2 regions of the Algibacter aquimarinus genome follow, and region 2 is predicted to be linked to the other one. Evidence: riboswitches for the same ligand, from Rfam matches in the RefSeq annotation. Region 2 holds a riboswitch; the other holds the start of a gene.
What was found. Region 2 has a riboswitch for cobalamin ahead of ABD939_RS13060 (PAS domain-containing protein). Riboswitches for the same ligand answer to the same signal wherever they lie in the genome.

Region 1 (7,693 bases), on a different contig from region 2:
TCTCTTTATTCTGCTCTGTAAATTTATTCGACTTTTCTTCTAAAATTTTATTGGCAAGTAATTCAAAATCTTTACGCAATTGTTCTTGACGTTTTTCAAGCTCTGCATCTCGCTTTAAGTTTTGTTCTTGAAGATTTTCATATTCAGAATTTTTTCTAGCTAATTCTGTGTTTAAAAATTCTTTTTCACGACGAATATCTTCACGTTCTTTTTCTATTTTACTAAGATTTTGCTTTAATTCTTCAATGGTTAATTGCAGTTGGTTTTGGCGTTCTTCAAGAGTGCTTTGTTCACTTTTGTTTTTAAGTTTTGTAAAAAGGATGCCTAAGTAACCACCAATAGCTGCAGCAATTAAAATGGATAATATGAGAATAATACTGTCGTTCATTTGGAATTGAAATATAACCAAAGATAAATTTTTAGTTTGAAGTTAGAGGCATGATACACCAAGTTTTTAAGTATAAATTGAACTAATTCTGGAAACTATTTCTTGACTCTAAAACTCCCTGTTTTTTCATTAAAAGCAATCAAATCATTTGGGAATAAACTTCCAAAAGTGCCTTTGGTAATTAAATTACATGGGGCATCGGAAACTACTTCATTATCTGTCATCACTATTAAAGTATCGCAAAGTTGAATGGTTAGATCAATTTCGTGTGAAGAAAACAAAATAGTTTTATTTGTTTCTTTGGCTAATTTCTGAAGTAGTTTTAAAATATAGGCTTTATGATACATATCTAGATGGGTAGTTGGTTCATCAAGAATAATTAAATCGGTATCTTGGGCTAAGGCACGGGCAATCATTACTTTTTGTAATTGCCCATCGCTTAATTCAAAACATTTTTTATGTTTTAAATCCAATAAATTAGTTTGCTTTAAAGCCTTATTAACTATTTCAATATCATTACCAGACAAATTACCAACCCAATTTGTATAAGGCTGTCTGCCTAATGCCGTCAATTCAAAAACAGATAAATTTTTAGATGCAATTTGTTCGGTTAAAACCAAACTCAACACTTTTGCTAAGTCTACTGCACTATATTCAATAATGTTTTTTTGGTTAATTTCAATACTTCCATTTAAAGGGTTTTGAACATTGGTTAGCGTTCTTAAAAGTGTTGATTTTCCAATACCATTTGCCCCTATTAACCCAATTAACTTTCCCTTTTCTAGTTGAATATTAATATTTGAAGCTACTATGTTTTTCTCTTTTCTAGAGGAATATCCAATAGAAAGTTCTGTAGTTTTCAAAATGATATTTTTGATATTACTTGCCATTAAAAAATCATTTTTCGTTTTCTAACCAATAACCAAATTACAACAGGAGCTCCAACTAACGATGTTATAGCATTTATAGGTAAAGTGAAATCACTGTTTGGTAATTGTGCAATACTATCACAAACAAGCATAATGATAGCGCCAAATAAAAATACTGCAGGCAAAAGTATTTTATGATTTGAAGTGTTAAAAACTTGTCTGGTTAAATGCGGTATGGCTAAGCCAATAAACGCAATGGGGCCTGCAAAAGCGGTGATAGTTCCAGCTAACAAACTAGTTGCAATAATTATGGTAAGCCTACTTTTTTTAATATTTAAACCTAAACTTTTAGCGTAATTTTCACCTAAAAGTAAAGTGTTTAATGATTTAATGGAAGTAATACTTATTACTATACCAACTGTAAAAATTAAAAAGAATATAAAAATTTCGTCCCATGATAAATTTCCTAAACTCCCAAAGCCCCAAAAGATATATTGTTGTAATTGTTGTGCTGATCCAAAATAAGAAAGCACGCTTACTAATGCAGCTGTAATGCTTGCAAACATGAGTCCGATAATTAAAATGGCCATAGTATCTCTTACTTTTATAGATACCATTAAAACAGATAATAAAACTAAAAAACTACCTAAACTAGCAGCTAAAACAATACCCCATTTTGAGATAAAAAGAGAAGCAAATATACCACCAAAAATACCAGAACCTAATATAACAATGGCTACACCTAAACTAGCTCCTGAACTAATGCCTAGTACAAAAGGACCTGCTAGCGGGTTTCTAAATAAGGTTTGCATTAGCAAGCCTGAAATACCCAATCCAGAACCAACAATAATAGCTGTAATGGCCTTTGGTAATCTGTAATTCTGAATAATGTGTTGCCAAGTTTCTTGCTCGGTTGCAGTACCAATTAAACTATTAAAAACGCCTTTTAAAGGAATGTAAACAGAACCCAAACTAATATTGGTAAAGAAACAAATAACTAGTATTAAGCTTAATACCAGAAAAGGTTTGGTATATGTATTTTTTTTATCCAATTATTTTAAAGGCTTAAAAAAGTGAGTTGAGTAATTTTTTAGTAACTCTGGATGACAAACTTTAATAATATCTTGTAAAACTAAATCTGGTCTAGTCATTCCTAATTCATAGTATAAAACACCACCACTTTCTCCGTTGGTATTGTTAAATGAATATACATTTTTATTTTGAAAAGCTTTAAACATTGCATGTTGCGAGTTTCCGTTTTTTAAGCTTTCCAAACTATTATAATTTGAAGGACTTAGCCAAATATCGGCATCTTTTGCTTTTACAAAAACCGACTCGAAATTTAATTGTAAACTACCAATTCCTTTGCTGTCTTGCCATAAATAACTAACATTAGCGTCTTTTAAAAATTGTGCTTCTGTACTACTGCCATTAGGTAAATACCAAACATCGTTATGCATGGCACCACTTAAAACAGTAGGTTTATTTTTTATATTTTGGGCAAGTTGTTTGGCTTCTAAATAATTTTTTTCAATCGTATTAAAAATAGAGTCAGCTTCTTTTTCTTTGTTAAAAAGAACACCAAAAAACTTAATCCATTCTGCTTTTGCTAAAGGAGAACTTTCAACCCAATCTCCATTAAAAATTACTGGAATTCCAGATTTTTTTATAATCTCTAAAGAACGATTATTACCATCAATACCAAACCCTACAACTAAATTAGGATTTAATTCTAGTAAAACCTCAGTGTTAATACCATCATTTTTTCCTAGTTCTCTTATTAAATCATTTTCTATACGATGTCTAGTTTTTTTAGAGGATACATAATCTGTTCCTGGAAATCCAACCAAGGTTTCTTCAGTATTTAAAAGCTCTAAAGCTGGAATATGCGTTGTGGAAGTAACAACTATTTTTTTAATGGGTTTAATTATAATTCCATCAAACTCATTTTTGCTAAAAGTAGATTTTATAGCATTTTCTTTATCTATTAAAACATACCGGTAGCTCTTCTCTGCTTTGGGCCACGGGTTTTTTATTTCTAAGAATTTATAGGTTTTATAATCTTTAATTGAGAAGCCTTTTGCATATTTTATGTGTGCAAAATTCTTGTCAATAACTTCTTCAGATTGATTAGATACCTCATTTTTACATGAAGTAAAGAAAATTAATACCAGATACAAAAAAGCTAATCTCAATTTTAAATTTTTAATTCTTTCAAAAGTAAGATTATTTAAAGTTTTAAGATAATCATTCAACAGAATGTTTACATTTGCACCGAAATTTGGTTTTATTCACTTCACGTGGATGGATTAAAAGGGAATCTAGTGTAATTCTAGAACTGTTCCCGCAACTGTAAGCTACAAAGCTTCATGTTAAACTTCAATGTCACTTAAGAGTAATCTTTGGGAAGACCAACATGAAGACGCAAGTCAGGAGACCTGCCATTTTCAAAACAAATAAGTTAAACTTTCGGGATAAAAGTTTGCGTATGATAATCCATGCGATTCTCGAGTAATTAATCATTTAAAATGAACAAAAAAACAAAAGCATTAGGCATACTATGCTTAGGTATGTTTGCATTTGGATTTGCGCAGGAACAGGTTGCAGATTCAACAAAATTAGAACAACTTGATGAAGTTGTAATTTCAGATTCACGATTTAAATTAAAACGTGAAAATTCTGGTAAAACGGTTATTAAAATTTCTAAAGAAGAAATTGAACGAAACCAAGGAAGAACCATTTCAGAATTAATTAACACTAAAAGTGGTATTGAAATTAATGGAAGTAGAAGTGTTGAAGGACAAAATTTAGGATATTTTGTTAGGGGTGGAAATAACCGACAAGTATTGGTTCTTATTGATGGTATTCAAGTAAATGACCCATCAATAGTTGCTAATGATTTTGATTTGAGATTATTGGATTTAAACACCATTGAGTCTATTGAAATAATTAAGGGGGCAGCTAGTACACTTTATGGTAATGCTGCAGCTACCGCTGTAATTAATATTACAACTAAAAAGGTTTCAAAAGACACTATTTCAGGAAGTTTTTTATCTGTTGTAGGTACAAACCAAACCCAAGACGATTTAAATTACAATGGCTCTAGTTTTACAAATAATGTGTCGGTAAATGGTACTGCAAATAAAGTAACATATTTGGCAAGTTTTGGTAATCGTTATGTTGATGGTATATCAGCAGCAAAATCAGATAACCCCGAAATAGATCCTTTTTCAAGGTTTAATACGAATTTAAAAATTGGTTATGAAATAAGTGAAAATATAAACATTACAGCTTTTGGAAGTTACGATAAATTTAAAACAGATATTGATGGGTTTCCACCACCATCTTTTACAATTGCTGATACCAATGATGAATATATTTCAGAACAAACACGTTTTGGATTGTCGCCAAAATTTGACTACAAAAATGGAAGTTTTCAAGTAAATGCAGCTTTTTCTAAAATAGATAGAGAAACTATTTCTGCATTCTCTACTGTAAATGAGGCTGAAAGTTTTGTTTTAGATGCCTTTAATAAATATACTTTTAATGATAAGTTTTATACTATAGTAGGCTTAAATTACGGCGATTATAAAAGTTTATTTGCAGAAGAAGAAAGTTATACCACCGCAGACCCTTATTTAAATGTTGTTTATGTTTCAGATTTTGGATTGAATTTGAATGCTGGTGCGCGTTACAATAACCATAGTGAATACGGTTCACATTTAGTTTATAGTTTAAACCCTTCTTACAAAATTAATGTAAATGAAGGTTATGCTAAAGTGTTTGGGTCTTATGCCACGTCGTTTATTGCACCAAATTTATCTCAGTTGTTTGGTTTTTTTGGTCCAAATCCTGATTTAAAACCAGAGGAGAACACAACTATAGAAGCTGGTCTAGAATTTAATACTAAAAAGGGATTACGATTAAATGGCGTTTTCTTTAATAGAAAAGAAGAGCATACCATTATATTTGGTTCTACTTACGAAAATGCTACTACAGATGCTACAGTACAAGGTTTTGAGTTTGAAGCTGAACTTAGTTTAGTTAAAAATTTGAATTTTAGTGCAAATTATTCTTTCACTGAAGTAAAAGATGGTGTTCGTTTACGTGTACCTAAGCACAAAGCAAATGCAAGTTTGGGTTATAGTATTTCTAAAAATACCTTCGCATCTTTAAATTACCAATTTGTGGGTAGTAGAGGTGATATTGATTTTTCTACCTTTGAGAATATAGATTTAGATTCTTTTTCTTTAATTGATTTATATTTAAGTCATAAAATCATAAAGAATAAAGTGAAACTTTTTACTAATATTACTAATCTCTTTAATGAGGATTATTTTGAGATTTTGGGATATACTACAAGAGGTAGAAATATAAGTCTAGGATTGAATATTATGTTATAGATAAAAAAAGCTCTGAATTTAAAATTGAAATTCAGAGCTTTTTTTAATTCTTAGTCAATAATCATGCCTCCTTCATGAGGATTGAAATCATTACTGTCTTTTAATAACTTAAACTGTAATCTAGGTTTAGATTTAATTTCGAAAATTTTACTAGTTGAGTTTTCAATATCTGCTAAAGCTATGGCTAACATGGGTTCAGTAACATCACCTAAAACACCATAATTAAGTGGTCTTTCATTATATTCAAACCCAATAGATGGCGGTAATCCAGTACCAGGAACTGCAACGTCATTTTTGTTTAAACCATTTGCAATTAGAGGTTGCATAGCATAGGTATGACTTGGGTTTGCACCTTGTCTTTGAAAATCAGAGGAATCATAAAGCGTTCTAGAAGCTTGTGTTTTCCCAGTCGTATTTATACCTATTTGTATAACATTTATATAAGGATTTAACCCATTAATCAGCCCTTCACTGGCTGATGCACTTCTACTAGTAGTTAGTACATATAATTTGTCAAGGCCTAAACTATTTAAAGCATTTCCATTGTCTAATTCATTTTGAAAAGTAAAATCAGCATTTTGAGATTGGAAGTTTTCATTATAAACAAGTTTAGTAAAAACTTCACCTGTAAACTGGCCAGTAATCATGCTGGCTAAATAGGTTTCAGTAGCTACACTTCCTCCAGGGTTATAACGTAAATCTAAAACTAGATGCTGAATGTTATTTGATTTAAAATTATCAAAAACTGTATTTAACTCGTTTTCAGAACCAGAAGTAAAAGCATTATACATTAAATAACCTACATTTTCGCCACCTACATTTATAATTTGTGTTTCAAAAATTGGGTTTTCAGTATATAAAACTTTAGTTAGTGTAACATTTTCATTTAGTGGGTCTATAGTATCGTCGGCTGTTTCTATGGTACCTTTGTCGTTATAAAAACCAAGGTTTAGAGTGTATGTTTCTTGGTTTAATAAAGTATTTATATTGTTGTTGGTAAGCACTTGTCCATCAATGGCATAAAAAATATCGCCTCGTTTTAAATTAGCATTATCTGCAGGACTATCTGGTAACACCAATCTAATAATACCAACGCCTTCATTAGGGCTATTTGGGCTTGTAAAAAAGCCGAATTCTATTCCATTTGTACCTGTAATGCCCTGAAATTGCTGTTCTAATTCAAAAAAATCATCAACAATCCAACTAAATCTATCAACAGTTTCTCTTTCGTAAATTAAACTTTCAAATAAGTTTTCAGGTGAAGAAAAACTATTTAAATAGTCTGCATAATCTGAATTGTTGGTAAATCTGTCATTAGCAAGATTAGGAATATTCTCTTTATACAAGTAAAACAAGTTCATACCTTTCCATACAAAATCGTTTATTTCGTTTGCAGAAACAGTATCATCATCATTATCATTAAAACAACCTATAGTAGAAACAGAAACTATAAGTATTAGTAATAGGGCTTTTAATTTTCGCATTGCAATTCTTTTTTATAAGTAGTCTATTAAACCCTAAATTTACTTACAATATTGTACAATAAAAAATAAATTAGTTTTCTGTGTAACAAAATTGATATAGGGTCGTCGTAATATCAAACAGCATAAATAAAGCTATTTTAAACCAAAGCCAACCAAAAATGACTCAAACGGAGTTTTTAAATATTGTAATGCCTTTTAAAGATAAAGTGTTTCGTTTAGCAAAACGATTACTGGTATCTACTGAAGAAGCTGAAGATGCTACGCAAGAGGTATTATTAAAGCTGTGGAATAATAAAACGAAGATACAAGAGTATAAAAATATAGAGGCGTTTTCTATGACAATGACAAAGAATTTTTGTTTTGATAAGTTAAAATCGAAACAAGCACAAAATTTAAAAATTGTACATAGTAATTATGAAGAAAAAGGAACACCGTTACAAAAACAAGTTGAATTAAATGATAGTGTAAACTGGGTATCTAAAATAATTGAAGATTTACCAGAGCAACAAAAAATGATAATTCAACTAAGAGATATAGAAGAATATGATT
Region 2 (7,693 bases):
GTGTCAAGACCATCAATATTAATTGCAGGGACTACAACAACTCTAAAAACTTGGTTTTGAGTCCAAGTATCATCCAATGTATTAAAATCTACTGTCCCATCTAAGAAGAACTTTACATCCTGTTGTGTAAAATCATAATTGTAAACTAATATACCGTCGTTAAAATATTCAGTTTGTGTTAGCAGTCTCCAAATAGGCTCTCCAGCATCAGTTTCCCATTCAATGTAAACTAAAGTTACATCAGAAGGAAAAACTTCAAAACCATATGGTTCTGTAAACTGGAAATTATTATCCGCATTAAAATTAACTTCAATTTCAAAAGCAGAAGCAAAGACAAGGCCACCGTCTTCTCCATCAATCCCATCAAAACCATCAAAACCTGGAGGTCCTTGTTCTCCTGTACAAGATGTTAATAATAAGGTAAATACTGTGATAAAAGATAAAATTCGTTTCATGTTATTAAGATTTTCTTGTTATGTATCAAACTATATACCAAAGTGATTGTAATTTTATTAATTGTTTAAAATAAATTTATGACATCATGTCACATTTCTTGTCATGGCATAATCATTGACTTATACTAATCGAAATTTAAAATGAACATTCAACACTAATAAAAAATATATTATGAGTAAAATTATTGGAATCGATTTAGGAACAACCAACTCTTGCGTTTCTGTGATGGAAGGTAATGAGCCTGTTGTAATCCCAAACGCGGAAGGTAAACGTACTACGCCATCGGTGATTGCTTTTGTAGAAGGAGGAGAGATTAAGGTTGGTGATCCGGCGAAAAGACAAGCGGTAACAAACCCAACAAAAACAGTTTATTCTATTAAACGTTTTATGGGTAATAAATATTCTGAGTCTAAAAAAGAAGCAGAACGTGTACCTTATAAAGTAGTAAAAGGGGATAACGATACGCCTAGAGTTGACATTGATGGTCGTTTATATACGCCACAAGAATTATCGGCTATGATTCTTCAAAAAATGAAGAAAACGGCTGAAGATTATTTAGGAACTGATGTAAGTAGAGCTGTAATTACAGTGCCTGCTTATTTTAACGATAGCCAACGACAAGCGACTAAAGAAGCTGGTGAAATTGCTGGTTTAAAAGTAGAACGTATTATTAACGAGCCTACTGCTGCAGCTTTAGCATACGGTATGGACAAAAAAGGAACTGACCAAAAAATAGTGGTTTTTGACTTTGGTGGAGGAACACATGATGTATCAATCCTTGAATTAGGTGATGGTGTATTTGAAGTACTTTCTACGGATGGTGATACACACTTAGGTGGTGATGATGTAGATGAAAAAATCATTAACTGGTTAGCAGATGAGTTTAAGGCTGAAGAGTCTATGGACTTAAGAGAAGACCCAATGTCTTTACAACGTCTAAAAGAAGCTGCTGAAAAAGCAAAGATTGAATTATCATCTTCTGCGCAAACAGAAATCAATTTACCATATATTACAGCTACTGCTAGTGGACCAAAACACTTAGTACGTACATTAACACGTTCTAAATTCGAACAATTAATTGACGATTTAGTAAAACGTACTATTGAGCCATGTGAGTCTGCATTAAAAGCAGCAGGTTTATCAAAATCTGATATTGACGAAGTTATTTTAGTAGGTGGTTCTACACGTATTCCTGCAGTACAAGCAGCGGTTGAGAAATTCTTCGGAAAAGCACCAAGTAAAGGTGTAAATCCTGATGAAGTTGTATCTCTTGGTGCTGGTATCCAAGGTGGTGTTTTAACTGGTGATGTTAAAGATGTGTTACTTTTAGATGTAACGCCATTATCTCTTGGTATTGAAACTATGGGTAACGTATTTACGAAGCTTATTGATGCGAATACTACGATTCCTACTAAGAAATCGCAAATATTCTCAACAGCGGCAGATAATCAGCCTTCAGTAGAAATTCACGTATTACAAGGTGAACGTGCTATGGCGGCAGATAACAAAACTATTGGACGTTTCCATTTAAGTGATATTCCACCAGCAAGACGTGGAACACCACAAATTGAAGTAACGTTTGATATTGATGCTAATGGTATCATTAAAGTATCTGCGGAAGATAAAGCGACTGGTAAAAAACAAGATATTAGAATTGAAGCATCTTCAGGTTTAAGCGAAGAGGAAATCGAGAAAATGAAAGCAGATGCTGAAGCAAATGCTGAAGCGGATAAAGCTGCAGCAGAAAATGCTCAGAAATTAAATGAAGCTGATTCTATGATTTTCCAAACTGAAAAGCAATTAGAAGAGTTTGGTGATAAATTATCTGATGATAAGAAAAAACCAATTGAAGAAGCTTTAGAAGAACTTAAGAAAGCTTATGAAACTAAAGATATAGAGGTTATTACACCTGCTTTAGATAAAATAAATGAAGCTTGGAAAGTAGCATCTGAAGAAATGTACAAAGCACAGGCAGAAGCCCAAGGTGGTGCACAACCAGGTCCTGAAGCAGGAGCAGGTGAGCAAGCTCAAGCTGAAAGCAATGATGTTGAGGATGTTGACTTTGAGGAGGTTAAATAATAGCAGATTATTCTGAGTTCTTTCAGAATAACATAATACAAAACGCAATCATTTATTTGATTGCGTTTTTTTTATAGCGTAATTCTTATTATAATTGCTGTCTTAACCTTAACCAAATCGAAATCATGAAAAAATTAAGCATTTTATTTTTTGTACTATCAACCATTTTAGTTTCCTGTTCTAGTGATGATGACGGCGCTAATATTTCAGCTAGTATAGTTGGCAAATGGATAGCTACTGATATTGAATTTGAAGGAGATATTTCAGCTGTAGTTGAAGGAGAGAGAATCAATTTTACATTTACTGGTGAACCTACTGATCTCGATCATTCTCTTACATTTACCGAATCCCCCAATGAAGTTGTTTCTGAAGGTGGATTTGATTTAGAAGTAACAACAAATCTAGGTGGCTTCACTGATACTGAAACTGTAGAGGGAGAATCTATAGTTGAAACAGGTAGTTGGGAACAAAATGGCAACCTACTGACTGTAGCTAATTCTGGAGAAGGTGGTGATATTGAAATTTTTGAGTTAACAGCAACAAGATTGATTATCGGGACAGAGGCATCTGAAACAGAGACTATTGATGATATAGAAACAACTCTAAACTCTACCTTTAAAATAATTTATATTAGAGAATAATATTAATATAACAAACGCAACCTTGTTGGTTGCGTTTTTTTATTCGTTTAATTCTTTATTTACTATTTCTATTAGCTTGTAATTTAGTGAACTACCATCTTGAGGAGGATTTTCAATTTTAATTTTTTTCACCTTTAATTGGTATCTATAACCTTCTTCATAAATTTCATCAAAGCCTTCAATGCTGTTATAAAACAATTGCCAGTTACTTTCATTAATTGTTATTCCCTCTTGAACTCGATAACAGGTACGCTCTTCTAATCCAACACAACTTACGCGTTCGGAATCAACCCAAAAGGATTCAATCAAAACAGAATCGTCAGATGAACATGAGAAATTAGCAAGAATTAATAGGATTACTAAAATAGAATACCGTTTCATAGTTTGATTTTATATAATGATGAAAGATGTTATAAAAGGTTGCGCTAACTAACATTATTTTTTTGATAGTTTTATAGTAACTGCAAAACCCATACTTTTGGTACCTGAAAAAATATGATGTCTTTTTCTATAAAACTTAAATCAAAATATACTCCAAAACGTTTAGCCATAAAACTAAACGCTAAAGGCGAACAGTTTGTTTTAAAAGGCCATCCTTGGGTGTTTTCAAATAATATTGCTAAAATAAATGATAATGCTAAATCTGGCGACTTAGCAATTGTTTTTAGTAAAAATAAAAATCGAGTTATTGGCTTAGGTTTATATGATGCAAATTCTCCAATCAGAATAAAAATGCTTCATAGTAGTGCAGAGAAAGTAGAAATTAATGCTACTTTTTTTAAAAATATAATTGAAAAAGCTTTTAGCAAAAGGCTGTCTTTACTAAAAACAAATACTAACAGTTACCGCTTGTTATTTGGCGAAAACGATGGATTTCCAGGGTTAATAGCTGATGTATACGCGTCAGTATTAGTGGTGAAAATATATTCTGAAATTTGGTTGCCTTATCTAGAAATTATTATTCCTAATTTACAACAAACATCAAAAACAGAAACTGTAGTTGTTCGTTTAAGTAGAAGTTTAGAAAAATCGAAATCGCATCAACTTATAAATGGCGAAGTCGTTTATGGTTCGCTAAAAAATGAAGTTGTAGAGTTTGTGGAACATGGTGTTAATTTTTCTGCGAATGTTATTAAAGGTCATAAAACAGGTTATTTTTTAGATCATCGCGCTAACAGAAAACAAGTAGGCGAGTGGAGTAAAGGTAAAACAGTTTTAGATGTTTTCTCTTATGCAGGAGGGTTTTCAGTTCATGCGTTAGCAAACGGAGCTAAAGAGGTTACAAGCTTAGATATTAGTAAGCAAGCTCTAGAAATTGCCATTGAAAATGGAAAATTAAATTCCTATTCAGGACAGCACAAAATAATAGCTGGTGACGCTTTTGCAGAATTAAAAAAGTTTATTAAAAAGCAAATTACTTTTGATGTTGTAGTAATAGACCCACCAAGTTTTGCTAAACAAGCTTCGGAAATTGAATTGGCTAGGAAGAAATACGCTCAACTAGCCGAATTGGGAGAACAGCTTACAGGCAGAAATGGACTGTTAGTCTTAGCATCTTGTTCCTCCAGAGTATTGGCTGAAACGTTTTTTGATATTAATAACCAAGTATTATCTTCTACACATAGAAAGTACGATTGTATATTAAAAACACTACACGATACAGATCATCCAATCAGTTTTCCTGAAGGCGCTTATTTAAAATGTGGCTATTATCGTTTCTCAAATTAATAGGTATATCATCTAATTTGTTATGCATGCATAATATTTGTTATATTTGTTGAAATCAATTTTTACCATGGAAACAAAATTAACTGAACTTCTTAGCATTAAATATCCTATTATTCAAGCACCCATGTTTTTAGTTTCTAATGTGTCTATGGTTAAAGAAGCTATGTTTGGTGGAATAGCTGGTTGTATTCCTGCATTAAATTATAGAACTTTAGATGAATTAAGGATGGCCTTACGCGAATTAAAAGCAGCTAAACCTAAAGGTGGCTCGTTTGGTTTTAATCTTATTGTAAATAAATCTAATGTTAAGTATAAAGGCCAATTGGAAGTCATTTGTGAAGAAGGTTGCGACTTTATAATAACATCATTAGGAAGTCCAGAAGAAACCATTAATCAAGCTCATAAAGCAGGTATTAAAGTGTTTTGTGATGTAGTAGATTTAAAATTTGCAAAAAAGGTTGAAGGTTTAGGCGCTGATGCTATTATTGCTGTAAACAATGAGGCAGGAGGTCACCGAGGCGATAAATCTCCTGAAGTATTGATTAAAGAATTAAGTACAAATTGTAATATTCCTGTAATATCAGCCGGTGGTGTTGGTTGTAAAGCTGATATTGATGAGATGTTAAGCTATGGTGCAGAAGGCGTTTCAGTTGGTAGCCCATTTATAGCATCGGTTGAAGCTGGTGTTACGGACGAATATAAACAAGCATGTGTTGATTACGGAGCAAAAGATATTATAATGACAGAGCGTATTTCTGGAACACCTTGTACGGTTATAAATACACCTTATGTTCAAAAAATTGGAACTAAACAAACCTGGTTAGAATCTGTTTTGAATAAAAATAAGAAACTTAAAAAATGGGTAAAAATGATTCGTTTTTCAATTGGAATGAATGCTACTAAAAATGCAGCCACAAAAGCAACTTACAAAACAGTTTGGGTTGCTGGACCGAGTATAGAGCATACCAATGCTATTCTACCTGTTAAGGATATAATTTCTAAGCTTACCAAGTAGATTAGGTTTTCATCAATTTCATTTTTTTTATTATTTAAACGTATATAAACTTTTGCCTATCTTTGAAAGGTTAATAAAGGTTTAGCTAAAAGCTATTAATAAGGAATTGTGTTAAAATCGCAAGCTGTCGCGCAACTGTAATTAATTATTTTTTATAATTATAAGCCAGATACTTCCCTTTTTATTTCTAATATAAACTGTGCTTTCGCGATTTGAAGCTAAGTGAGAACTTTCATTAAAATATTTTTTGAAATATTTAATGTTGTTTTGCTTCTTTTTATTCGCTGCACTAAAAAAAGAAGTTATGAAAACCTTTAAAAAAGTCTTAAGAACACCACTTATCTGTTGGGATATTTATGCAATGCATCTATCATCATAAGCTAAAAACTTTAACAAACAAACTGAAATAGAAATTTTAAAAGAGTTTCAACAAAAATTTAATTGGTGTTTAGATATTGAAACGCTTCTAGAAAGTAGTGAGTTTGAAGCACTGGTATTAACCGATAATAATCAAAATATTAAGTGGGTTAACAAAGGCTTTACTAAAATGACGGGTTATCCTGCTAACTACACTATAGGAAAAAAGCCAAATTTTCTTCAAGGTGAGCAATCATCATCAAAAACTAGAAAAATTATCAGAACTCAATTGCAATCTGGACATTCTTTTAAAGAAGAAATTATAAATTACAGGAAAGATGGCAAGCCTTACAAGTGTGAAATTAAAATTTATCCCCTAAAAGATGAGAGCAATGAAATTGTTCATCTTTTGGCTTTAGAGAATGCCTTAGATATATGATATATTCAATAATAATATTAAGCCTTTGATTGTAAAGCGTTTTATTTGTATGTTTTTTAGTCATTAGGTTTTATTAATATTACAAATGTATTTATTAATTGAAACAGATACTTTTCCATTGTTGCTGTTTTAAATAAATTTTCAATTAATTTGATTTAATGTGTAACTTACAGGAGTAATGTTGCGTCTTACTTCAGAATCTAATAATCAATCAAAAAACATCTTATGAAATCAATTTCAAATTTTAAACTGTGGAAAACAAGCGGGCTAATTCTAGTCTTATTAGTTTTTTCAAGCACCGTATTTTCTCAATCCAAAGTCGATAAAATCAACGAACTTATTAGTAAATATGCAGAGTATGGTAAGTTTAATGGTTCTGCCTTAGTAGCTAACAACGGTAAAGTTATTTATAAAAAAGGGTTCGGAATGGCGAATATGGAATGGGATATTCCCAACACATCAGATACTAAACATCGTTTAGGTTCTGTAACAAAACAATTTACAGGGATGCTTATTTTACAATTAGTAGCAGGGGGTAAATTAGATTTACAAAAGCCAATTACAACCTATTTGCCAGATTATCCAAAGGAAAACGGCGATAAAATTACAACCCATCATCTTTTAACACATACATCAGGAATACCTAACTACACATCGTTTCCTGGATTCATGCAAAATGAAACTCGAAACCCTTACACGCCAGAGGAGTTTATCAAGAAATTTCAAGATAAAGATTTAGAATTTACTCCAGGAGAAAAATTCGCGTACAGTAATTCAGGTTATTTTTTACTTGGAGTTTTAATTGAAAAGTTAAGTGGAAAAACTTACGAAGATATGCTCCATGAAAAAATATTTAAGCCATTACATATGGATGATACTGGTTATGACCATTTTGGAGATATTTTAAAAAAGCGTGCCACAGGTTATGAAAGAATTACTACAGGTTATGAGAATTCTAGATATTTAGATATGTCAATT

Region 1: it holds a riboswitch for cobalamin, as region 2 does, so the genes downstream of both, ABD939_RS03220 (TonB-dependent receptor plug domain-containing protein) here and ABD939_RS13060 (PAS domain-containing protein) in region 2, are expected to answer to the same signal.

What each region holds. Positions count from the first base shown of each region.
Region 1 is NZ_BAABJK010000004.1:89,516-97,208, reverse strand. Features, by position in the region: gene ABD939_RS03240 (DNA recombination protein RmuC) at 1-388, opposite strand, end outside; gene ABD939_RS03235 (ABC transporter ATP-binding protein) at 484-1,278, opposite strand; gene ABD939_RS03230 (FecCD family ABC transporter permease) at 1,278-2,309, opposite strand; gene ABD939_RS03225 (ABC transporter substrate-binding protein) at 2,310-3,452, opposite strand; cobalamin riboswitch at 3,523-3,717, shown strand; gene ABD939_RS03220 (TonB-dependent receptor plug domain-containing protein) at 3,786-5,660, shown strand; gene ABD939_RS03215 (S41 family peptidase) at 5,711-7,144, opposite strand; gene ABD939_RS03210 (RNA polymerase sigma factor) at 7,303-7,693, shown strand, end outside.
Region 2 is NZ_BAABJK010000009.1:131,625-139,317, reverse strand. Features, by position in the region: gene ABD939_RS13090 (hypothetical protein) at 1-455, opposite strand, end outside; gene dnaK (molecular chaperone DnaK) at 628-2,535, shown strand; gene ABD939_RS13080 (lipocalin family protein) at 2,661-3,176, shown strand; gene ABD939_RS13075 (DUF4377 domain-containing protein) at 3,216-3,557, opposite strand; gene ABD939_RS13070 (class I SAM-dependent rRNA methyltransferase) at 3,675-4,904, shown strand; gene ABD939_RS13065 (NAD(P)H-dependent flavin oxidoreductase) at 4,972-5,919, shown strand; cobalamin riboswitch at 5,980-6,114, shown strand; gene ABD939_RS13060 (PAS domain-containing protein) at 6,326-6,715, shown strand; gene ABD939_RS13055 (serine hydrolase) at 6,941-7,693, shown strand, end outside.